Selenomonas sputigena: one gene and its partner. The protein of the gene in region 1 binds, or shares a complex with, the protein of each later gene. Links are inferred from orthologs where the notes say so. Each region holds a gene or a part of one and is shown on either strand. Other genes may lie near its edges.

What was found. The genes of interacting proteins can lie anywhere in the genome.
Region 2: the proteins of OL236_RS04515 (region 1) and smc are in contact, whole or in part, in a crystal structure (PDB 3ZGX), measured with the Bacillus subtilis proteins. The link is inferred for Selenomonas sputigena from one-to-one orthologs.

What each region holds. Positions count from the first base shown.
Region 1 is NZ_CP110383.1:884,889-889,230, forward strand. What follows is about bases 421-3,413. They hold OL236_RS04515 (segregation and condensation protein A), read left to right. Parts: upstream 421-1,552; coding sequence 1,553-2,275; downstream 2,276-3,413. Other genes in these bases: OL236_RS04505 (NUDIX domain-containing protein), read left to right, coding at 421-903; OL236_RS04510 (site-2 protease family protein), read left to right, coding at 917-1,543; scpB (SMC-Scp complex subunit ScpB), read left to right, coding at 2,275-2,943; OL236_RS04525 (DUF3656 domain-containing U32 family peptidase), read left to right, coding at 2,936-3,413. Also shown: DNA repair protein RecN, read left to right, coding at 1-344; more of OL236_RS04505, read left to right, coding at 355-420; more of OL236_RS04525, read left to right, coding at 3,414-4,342. UniProt on the Bacillus subtilis protein: Participates in chromosomal partition during cell division. May act via the formation of a condensin-like complex containing Smc and ScpB that pull DNA away from mid-cell into both cell halves.
Region 2 is NZ_CP110383.1:1,093,079-1,098,488, forward strand. Bases 1,350-5,410 are described here. They hold smc (chromosome segregation protein SMC), read right to left. Parts: upstream 5,096-5,410; coding sequence 1,550-5,095; downstream 1,350-1,549. Other genes in these bases: ftsY (signal recognition particle-docking protein FtsY), read right to left, coding at 1,350-1,521; OL236_RS05415 (LysR family transcriptional regulator), read right to left, coding at 5,130-5,410. Also shown: translational GTPase TypA, read right to left, coding at 1-474; more of ftsY, read right to left, coding at 598-1,349. UniProt on the Bacillus subtilis protein: Required for chromosome condensation and partitioning.

The DNA of each region.
Region 1 (4,342 bases):
CGAGCATGGTATTTGACGAGATCGACACGGGCATTGGCGGCAAGACGGCGCGCATGGTCGCCGAACGCATCGCCATGGTCGCTTTGCACAGGCAAGTCCTCTGCATCACGCATCTGCCGCAGATCGCCTGCATGGCGGACGCGCATCTTTACATCCACAAGGAGACGCAGGAGGGGCGCACGCTGACGGAAGTGCAGCTCCTCGCCGAGGGCGAGCGCATCAACGAGATCGCACGCATGGCGTCGGGCAGCGACATCACGGCGGCTGCGCTTGACAATGCGCGGGAAATGGTGGATAATGCTAGAATTAAACGCGCTGAAATCAGCCGCAGTTTCTCGAAATAAAGGGGAAAATATGTACGAAGATTTGTTGGAGAAAAAGCTCCGGAGTGAAAACATCTACGACGGCGTCCTGCTCCATGTTCGGCGCGATACGGTGACGTTGCCGAACGGTAGGGAAGCCGTGCGCGAGTGGGTTAGGCATCCCGGCGCTTCCGCCGTCCTGCCCGTGTTCGAGGACGGTACGGTGCTGCTCGTGCGCCAGTACCGCTATCCCGTCGACCGCGTCACGCTTGAGATCCCAGCGGGCAAGCTCGACTCTCCGAAGGAAGATCCGCTCGCGTGCGCCGTGCGCGAACTTTCGGAGGAGACGGGATACACGGCAAAGCATTGGGCAAAGCTCACGACGATCGGCACGACCGTCGGGTTTTCCAATGAGTATATCCATATCTACGCCGCGCACGATTTGCAGGCGGGCGAGCAGCATACGGACGACGATGAGTTTATCCACGTCGTCAAGATGCCGCTCGAAGAGGCCGTAGAGCGCGTCAAAACCGGCGAGATCTTCGATGCGAAGTCCGTGACAGCAATTCTCATGACGGCGCTCGGCAAAGCGAAACACTGATGGGAGGCGGAATATGTTTGGTTCTGATTTGATGTGGTTCATCGCGGGTATCCCGGGAATTTTGATTGCCATGGTCGTGCACGAGTATTCCCACGCACGCGTCGCCGTTGCCATGGGCGACATGACGCCGCGCCTCATGGGCAGACTCACGCTCAATCCCAAGGCGCACATCGATCCCATCGGGCTTTTGACGCTGTTCCTCGTTCATTTCGGCTGGGCGAAGCCCGTGATGATAAATCCGAGGAATTTTCGCGACATGCGCAAGGGCGAAGTCCTCGTGGCTCTGGCAGGGCCGGCATCCAACCTTGTCATAGCATTTCTGGCCATGCTTTTTTTTGCTGTCTACGCGCGCCTCGGTCTGCCTGTATCGCAGGGCTTTTATACGGTCATGCAGCTTCTCGCGCTGATCAACGTCAACTTCGCTGTGTTCAATATGATACCGCTGCCACCTCTTGACGGTTCACGCGTACTCATGGCATTCTTGCCGGGGCGCTGGGCGTATGAACTCATGCGTCTGGAACGCTACACATTCATCATTCTCATCCTGCTGATCATGGTCGGGCCGTTCGCGCGCCTCTTGGGAGCCGTCTCCTGGGCGATCTACTCCACGCTCGCGGCGGTCGTCGGTCTGCTCATCTGATTCGCTCTCATGGACAAGTATACGGTACGGCTCAATGCTTTTGAAGGGCCGATGGATCTCCTCATGCATCTCATCGAGAAGAATAAGATCGACATCTACGATATCCCGATGGCGGTTCTGACCGAACAGTATATGAACTACCTTGCAGAGATGCAGGAGTTTGATATCGAGGTTGCGAGCGAATTCATCGTCATGGCGGCGACGCTTCTGCAGATCAAGTCGCGCATGATGCTGCCGAAGCCGCCGAAAGAAAAGGAGGAGGAAGAAGAGGAAGATCCGCGCAGGGAACTTGTGGAGCGCATCTTGGAGTACCGCCGCTTCCGCCGCGTCAGCGTGGAACTCGACGGTCTTGCCGCGCTGCAGGAGAGGGTGTTTGCGCGCAAGCCGCTGCCGCTTCCCGTGCGCCGTTTGCCGCCTGAGGAAATGTCCGTTGCCCTGCTCGTCGACGCCTTCCGCATCGCCATGGAGGTGCGAGAGGAGATCACGATTCCGAAGGCGCTTGTAGCGCCCGACGCCTACAGCATACAGGGAAAGATGGAGGACATCCTCGTGCTCCTTGACCGCGAGGGTGGGCAGATGCCGTTTGCCGCCGCATTCCCGTCAGGCACGCGTGCGGAACTCATCGTTTCCTTTCTTGCGCTGTTGGAGCTGATCAAGCTCCATTCCGTCGTGATTCGCCAGGGCGATCTTTTTGGCGATATTCTTGTTTGCCTAAGGACGAGTGATCACTGATGTTTATGGAAGAAATGCAGGCGCCTTTGGAGGCGCTGCTTTTTGTGCGCGGCGAGCCAGTGACGGCAATGCAGCTCAAGGAGATCCTGCAGGTTGACGAGGAGAGCCTAGCCGAGCTTTTGGCGCTTTATGCGAAGACGTTGGAGGAGCGTGGGAGCGGTCTCATGTTGCATCGTGTCGCGGGAGGCTTTCAGCTTGTCACACGCCCCGAGTGTCATGCCTATGTGCAGAAGCTTGCAGAGGTGCAGGACAGAAAACTCACGACGCCGACCTTGGAGACGCTCTCGATCGTCGCCTTCAAGCAGCCGATCACGAAGCAGGAAATCGAGCACATCCGCGGTGTGCGCGTCGAGCGAGCGCTGCAGAAGCTCCTGGAGATGGAGCTGATCGAAGAAGTAGGCAGGAAGCCTGTTCTAGGACGGCCGATCCTCTACGGCACGACGGATGTCTTTCTCAAGTGCTTCGGACTCAATGCACTGAGCGACCTGCCTGCTTTGCCGGCCTTGGAAGAGGTGGCGGAAGAAGGAGACGTGCAGCTTGAATTGCTCGCCGCCGATGGGGATGCTCAGACCGAGGAAGAAGAATCGTCGGAAGCGCTGACAGAAGATGGCGCAGAACGTGCTGAGGAGATTGACGAAGCCTTGCATACGGAGGAAAAAATTGATTGAATTATTGGCTCCTGCAGGGAGCAGGGAGGCGTTGACGGCCGCTGTGGAAAGCGGCGCTGACGCCGTCTATCTGGCAGGCAATATGTTCGGTGCACGCGCCTATGCGGATAACTTCGACGAAGATGGACTGCGCGAGGCGATCGCCTTCGCCCACAGCCGTGATGTGCGCGTGCATGTGACGGTCAACACCATCGTACGCGATGAGGAGATGGCGGCACTCTCCCGCTACCTGCGCTTCCTCTATGAGGCGGGTGCGGACGCCGCGCTCGTGCAGGATCTCGGCGTTTATCGGCTCGCGCGTCAGGCGGCGCCCAGTCTGCCGCTGCATGCGAGCACGCAGATGACCGTGCACAATCTGGAAGGCGTGCTCCTTCTTCAGGAGATGGGCTTTGAGCGAGTCGTGCTCTCGCGCGAGCTTTCGTTGGAGGATATCCGCTATATCACGGCGCACTGTCAGGTGGAGATTGAGACTTTCGTGCATGGGGCGCTTTGCGTCTGCTACTCGGGGCAGTGTCTGATGAGCAGCATGATCGGCGGCAGGAGCGGCAATCGCGGTCGCTGTGCGCAGCCGTGTCGTCTGCCCTATACGCTTGTAGATGAGACGGGCGCGGATGTTCTCGGCAAGGATGCGGGGCAGTTCCTGCTCTCGCCCAAGGATTTGAAAACCATTGAGCTTTTGCCGGAACTCTTGGAGAGCGGCATCGCTTCGCTGAAGATCGAAGGGCGCATGAAGCGTCCCGAGTACGTCGCTGTCGTCGTCGACGCCTATCGCCGCGCCATCGACGCCGTCGAGGCAGGCAGGGGACTGCCGAGCGCGGCAGAGGATGAAAAGGCGCTCGCGCAGATCTTCAACCGCGATTTCACGACGGCCTACCTAAAGGAGCGTCCGGGGCGCACGATGATGAGCGATTCCCGGCCGAACAATCGCGGCCTTCTTGTCGGACGCGTCTTGGAAAATGACAGGACGGCGGGGCGCGTGAAGCTGAAGCTCTCGGGCGATCTGGCCGAGGGAGATCAACTGGATTTCTGGGTCAAGGTCGGCGGCAGGAAGACGGCGACGGTGACGGATCTCCGCGACAAGAAGGGTCGCTCCTGTCCTACGGCGAAGGCGGGCGAGGAGGTCACATTGCCTCTCGATGCGCCCGTGAAGCCGCACGACCGCGTATTCAAGGTGTTCGACGCACATCTCATGGAGAAGGCGCGCGGCTTTTTCCGCGCGGGCGCTCCCGTGCGGCGCGTGCCCGTGGCGGCGCATGTTTGCGTGCGCCTCGGCGAGCCTCTTTCCATCAAGTTGCGTGACCGGGACGGCTTTAGAGCGCAGGCAAAGACGGAGTTTCATGCGGAATCTGCAAAGAAGCGACCGTTGGATGCAGCGACTGTTGAAAAGCAGCTGAGTCGC
Region 2 (5,410 bases), 210 kb from region 1 along the record:
CTCATCGTCCGCATCAAGCTCCATGAAAAGCTCAAGAACTTCATCATAAACATCATCAACACGCTGATCGGGGCGATCGATCTTGTTGATGACGACGATGGGCTTAAGTTTCTGCTCAAGCGCCTTTCTTAAGACATACTTCGTCTGAGGCATCGGACCCTCGAAGGCGTCAACAAGCAGCAGCACGCCATCCACCATGTTGAGCACACGCTGCACCTCGCCGCCGAAATCCGCATGACCCGGCGTGTCGACGATGTTGATCTTCACGTCATTGTAGAGGATCGAGGTATTCTTGGAAAGAATCGTAATACCGCGCTCGCGCTCCAAATCTCCGGAATCCATGACGCGCTCTGCCACCTGCTCATTCGAGCGGAAAACATGGCTCTGCCGCAGCATGGCGTCAACCAGCGTCGTCTTTCCATGGTCGACGTGGGCGATGATCGCGATATTCCTCAACTTTTCATTTACACTCATTTTTGTCCGATGTCCTCCTAAATATGTTTCACCTATAGCAGTACAATTTTATTATAGTTGTCCTGCAATGTCAAATCATTTTCCCTGACGAAAATACGTTTGCTTTCTGCATCCTGCAGCGATTCATTCTACATTCAGCCCGAAGAGGGCGCGCGCGAAATCCTTGGCGATGAACGGGCGCAGATCGTCGACTCCCTCGCCGACGCCAATCCATTTCACCGGCATGGAAAGCTCCGATTTCAGGCCGATGATGACACCGCCCTTCGCCGTTCCGTCGAGCTTCGTCAGAACGATGCCCGTGATTGCCGCCGCTTTTTGGAAGAGATCTGCCTGACTGATCGCATTCTGCCCCGTCGTCGCATCGAGGACGAGCAGCGTCTCATGCGGCGCCTCAGCAATCTCACGCTGGATCACGCGATTGATCTTCTTCAGCTCTTCCATGAGGTTCGATTTCGTATGCAGACGCCCCGCCGTATCAATGATCAGGACGTCGATGCTGCGCGCCCTCGCCGCCTTGACCGCATCGAAAGCGACGGCGGCAGGATCGGAGCCTTCCTCGTGGCGAATGACAGGAACCCCCGTGCGATCACCCCAGATCTGCAGCTGATCGATAGCGGCAGCGCGGAAGGTATCGGCGGCAGCGAGCATAACCGACTTGCCCTGCTCCTTGTAGTAGGCGGCGAGCTTGCCGATCGTCGTCGTCTTGCCGACGCCGTTGACACCAATGACGAGGAGCACCGTAGGCCCTGCCGAAGCGATACGCGTTTCGTCCGAACCTGTTGAAAGGATTTCGGAAATCTTCTCAGCGAGGAAGGGCTTCAAATCTTCCGGCGTATTGATGTCTTTTTTCTTGATGCCCTTTCGTACATCTGCCATGAGTCTTTCTGTCGTCTTCACGCCGACATCGGACATGATCAGAGTTTCCTCCAGCTCATCGAGCAGATCGTCATCGATATCTGCATAGCCGATGATGAGTTTTTCAATCTTGTTCGTAAAGGTCTCGCGTGTCTTGGCAAGCCCCTTTTTCAATCGGTCAAAAAATCCCATAATACCTCCAATTTATCAACGTGCTCCCTCAAATCGCTTCGTCGAGGCGCACGGAAAGAACGCGCGACACGCCTGCATCCTCGATGGTGATGCCGTACATGAAATCAGCTGCTTCCATCGTCCCTTTTCGGTGCGTGACGACGATGAACTGCGTATTCTCAGCAAATTCACCGAGGAACTTGCCGAAACGAGCGACATTCGCCTCATCGAGCGGCGCATCGATCTCATCGAGCACGGAAAATGGCGCGGGACGGTAGCGTAAAAAAGAAAAGAGCAATGCGATGACCGTCAGGGCACGCTCACCGCCCGAAAGTACGGAGAGATTCTGGCGCTTCTTCGTCGGCAGCTGCACCTCAATTTCCACACCAGCATGGAGCACATCCTTCTCATCGGTCAGAAAAAGCTCCGCCTTGCCGCCGCCGAAGAGGCGCACGAATATGTCGGCAAAATAACCGCGAATCTCTTCGAACGCCGCCTTGAACTGGCGCGTCATCGTCACGTCCATCTCATGAATCATCGCCATGAGATTTTCGCGCGCTGCTTCGAGATCCGCCGCCTGCTTGCCCATGAACTCATGGCGCTCCACAAGCTCTTCATGCTCGCGTATGGCGTTGGGATTGACGGGACCGAGTTCTGCGAGCGCACGGGAGATGTCCTGCATCTTCTTCTTAAGCTCCGTGCCCGTCAGATCGAGCGCCTCTTCCGCTGCCGTTTCCCATGTATGCCCATACTGCTCTAAAAGCTCCACCTGCACCTGCTCAAGCTTCACATGCACCTCGGCGGCAGCAATTTCCATTTGATGCAGCTTGCCCTGCATCTCTGAGAGTCGTTGCCCTGCTACCCTCGCCGCCTTGTCATTCTCTTGGTTTTCCGCATGACGTTCGAGTTTTTCCTGATACTGCTTGTCGTAGGCGGCTTTTCCCTCGGCATGCTTTTCCTGCCACGCAGCAACCCGCGCGGCGATTTCCTCGCGCTTCGTGCCGCCGTTGCTCTGTTCTTCATCCAGCGCAATTTCTTCCTCGCGCGTTTTTTCCGCCTGCTCCTTCGCTCTCGTCTCTTCCTTCTCTTTTAGGAGCGCCTGCTCACGCGCACGGATTTTCTCCTGCTCAAGGACGGCGCGCTTTAGCTCCCGCTCGTTGATATACTTGCTGAGGTCGTCAGCATCCTGCTCAAGATCGTCGAGCTCTTCCTCGCTCTCCTTTGTCTCCCGCTCCATCTTCTCGTACAGGCGGCGCGCGGCCTTCGCCTGCTGCACGGCGTCATTCTTCTTCGCCTGCGCCTTGGAAAAGGTCATTTCAGCCTCTTCTGCAAGCTTCTTGAGCATCTCTCTCGCCTTTTCCTTCTCTTTTCGCGCCTCGGCGATGCGTTCATCCTTGACGCGCAGTTCCGCTGCATACACATCCTTTTGCTGCAAAGAGCGGGCAACAAATTCCAGCGCCTCGGCCATTTCCTTCGCCGCCTTGTCAAAAAGCGTGCGCTCTTTCAAAAGCGCAGCAAGCTTTTCTTCCGCGTCCCGCACGCTCTTTTCCAAGCGCTCGATCTCACCGCCGCGATTGAGAAAGCTCGTCTCCTGCCCTTGCCTGCCGCCGCCCGAAAGCGAGCCGCCGGGATTCAGCAATTCGCCGTCAAGCGTCACGATGCGCAGCCGCCACCCCATCTTCTTCTCGATGGCAAGACCGTGATCGAGCGTATCGACAACGAGCGTGCGGGCCAGCAGAAAGTCCACGACTTTTCGGTACTTCGCATCCGCACCGACCAGCTCATTGGCAAAGCCTATGGCGCCCGCTTCCCTCTTCGCCGCCTCATCCTGTGAGCGGCGCACGACGAGCGTCGAAAGCGGCAGGAACGTCACGCGTCCCAAACGTGCGCGTTTCAGAAAGGCGATGGCGGCCTTCGCCGTATCCGTATCCTCCGTCACGATGTTCTGCAGACTGCTGCCCAAGGCGACATCGACGGCGCGGATGTACTCATGCGGCACGGAAACAAGCTCGGCGACAGCGCCCGCGACGCCCTTCTGCCAAGGTTCTTTCGCCTGCAGTACAGCCTTCGGCGCGCGCGCGAAGCCTTCGTACGACGCCTGCATGTTGCGCAGGAACTTGAGCTTGTTCTCATCTGCGTGCAGCTCTTCTTTCGTACGATTCTCCGCATGAAGCAGCGTGCGGAGCTTCTCGTCCAAATGCTCCTTCTCTTGCGTCTTCTTCGTGCGTTCTTCTTCGAGCGTCCTGCGCTCTTCTTCGAGCCTGCGTCGCTCTTCGCCGATTGCCTTCGCCTCAGTCGTCAGAGCGTCAACTGCCGCTGTCGCTCTTTCCAGCTCATCGGCACGTTCCGTGCCGCTCGTCGAATACCGTTCCAACTCATGCTCAATGAGCAGAAGCTCATTTTCCCGCGCGAGCATGTCGCGCTGCGCTGCATCCTTCTTGTCCGCGAGCGTGCGATGCTTCTCCTTGACCTCGCGCAGCTTCTCGCCCAGAGCCTTGAGCGAGCCGCGATCCTTCGCTATGGCGGCATCGATCGCCGCATGCTTTTCAAGAAGCTCCTTTTCGACAGCAAAGAGCCGCTGCTTCTCAGCAGCAGCTTCTCCGGCAGTGCTCTCAAAATCCGCACGCTGTTGGAGAAGACGCGCCTTCAAGGCGTCATGCTGATGTGCTCGCTCCTCCAAGATGGCGATTTCGCTGTTTGCCTGCTCGATCTGCGTCCTCAGCGCGTTGTTCTTCTCCGCCTGCTCCTGCAGTTTTTCTTCCAGAACGAGGATCGCCTGATCGAGTTCTTCCTTCTTCACATCCAGCAAGCGCACCTGCGTCTCGACAGCCAGAGCCTCATCGCGCATCGCCTCGATCTTGCCCGCGCTGTCTGCACGCTCCTTCTTGAGCTGACCCTCACGCTGGAAAAGTTCCGTCAAGGCGCAGCGCCTGTAGACCGTCTGCAGATCATCGTGGCGGCGCGTCTTCTCTGCGCTCTCGGCAAGAGGTTCGAGTTGCCCTTCGATCTCCTGCATGATGTCGCTGACGCGCACGAGATTCCCCTGCATGTCTTCCAGCTTTCGCATCGACTCGCGCTTGCGGTTGCGGTACTTCGTGATGCCCGCCGTTTCTTCAAAATAAAGGCGACGCTCCTCAGGCTTGCTGTTCAGGATCTCATCGATGCGGTTCTGACCAATGACGCTCATGCCATCGCGCCCGAGTCCCGTATCGGCGAAAAGGTTGCTGATATCCTTCAGGCGACAGCGCGACTTATTGATGAAGAACTCGCTCTCGCCCGAGCGGAAAAGACGGCGCGTCACGACGACTTCGCGGTAATCAACGGGCATATCCCCTTCATTTTCAAAGAAGAGGGAGACTTCTGCAACGCCCATGGCACGCCGCGTCGCACTGCCCGTAAAGATGATGTCCTCGGCCTTCGAACCGCGCAGGGCGCGCACATTCTGCTCGCCGAGCACCCAGCGCACCGCATCTGTGACGTTGCTCTTGCCGCTGCCGTTCGGCCCGACAATCGCCGTAACGCCCGCATGGAACTCGATCTCGACTTTATCGGCAAACGATTTGAAGCCGTAGGCTTCGAGGCGTTTCAACTGCAAAACTTTTTCACCAGCCCATATTTCTTACATCGCCTCACTGGCGAAAACGTTCCCTGAACTCATCCGTCGTCGTGTACTCCTCCATGAAGGAAACGACCTTGCGTCCCGTCTCGCTCAGGCGCTTCTGCGGACTCCAGAAAAGATTGACCTGGATTTCCATCTCCGGCACAAGGGGACGACGTGCAAAGATCGTCTCGCTGCGCGTCACAAAATCCGGCAAAATCGATATGCCGAGGCTGTTCGCGACGAGCTGCTTGATCGTCTTGAGCTGCGACGTACAAAGCAAAATCTCGGGCGTAAAACCGTTTTCCACGC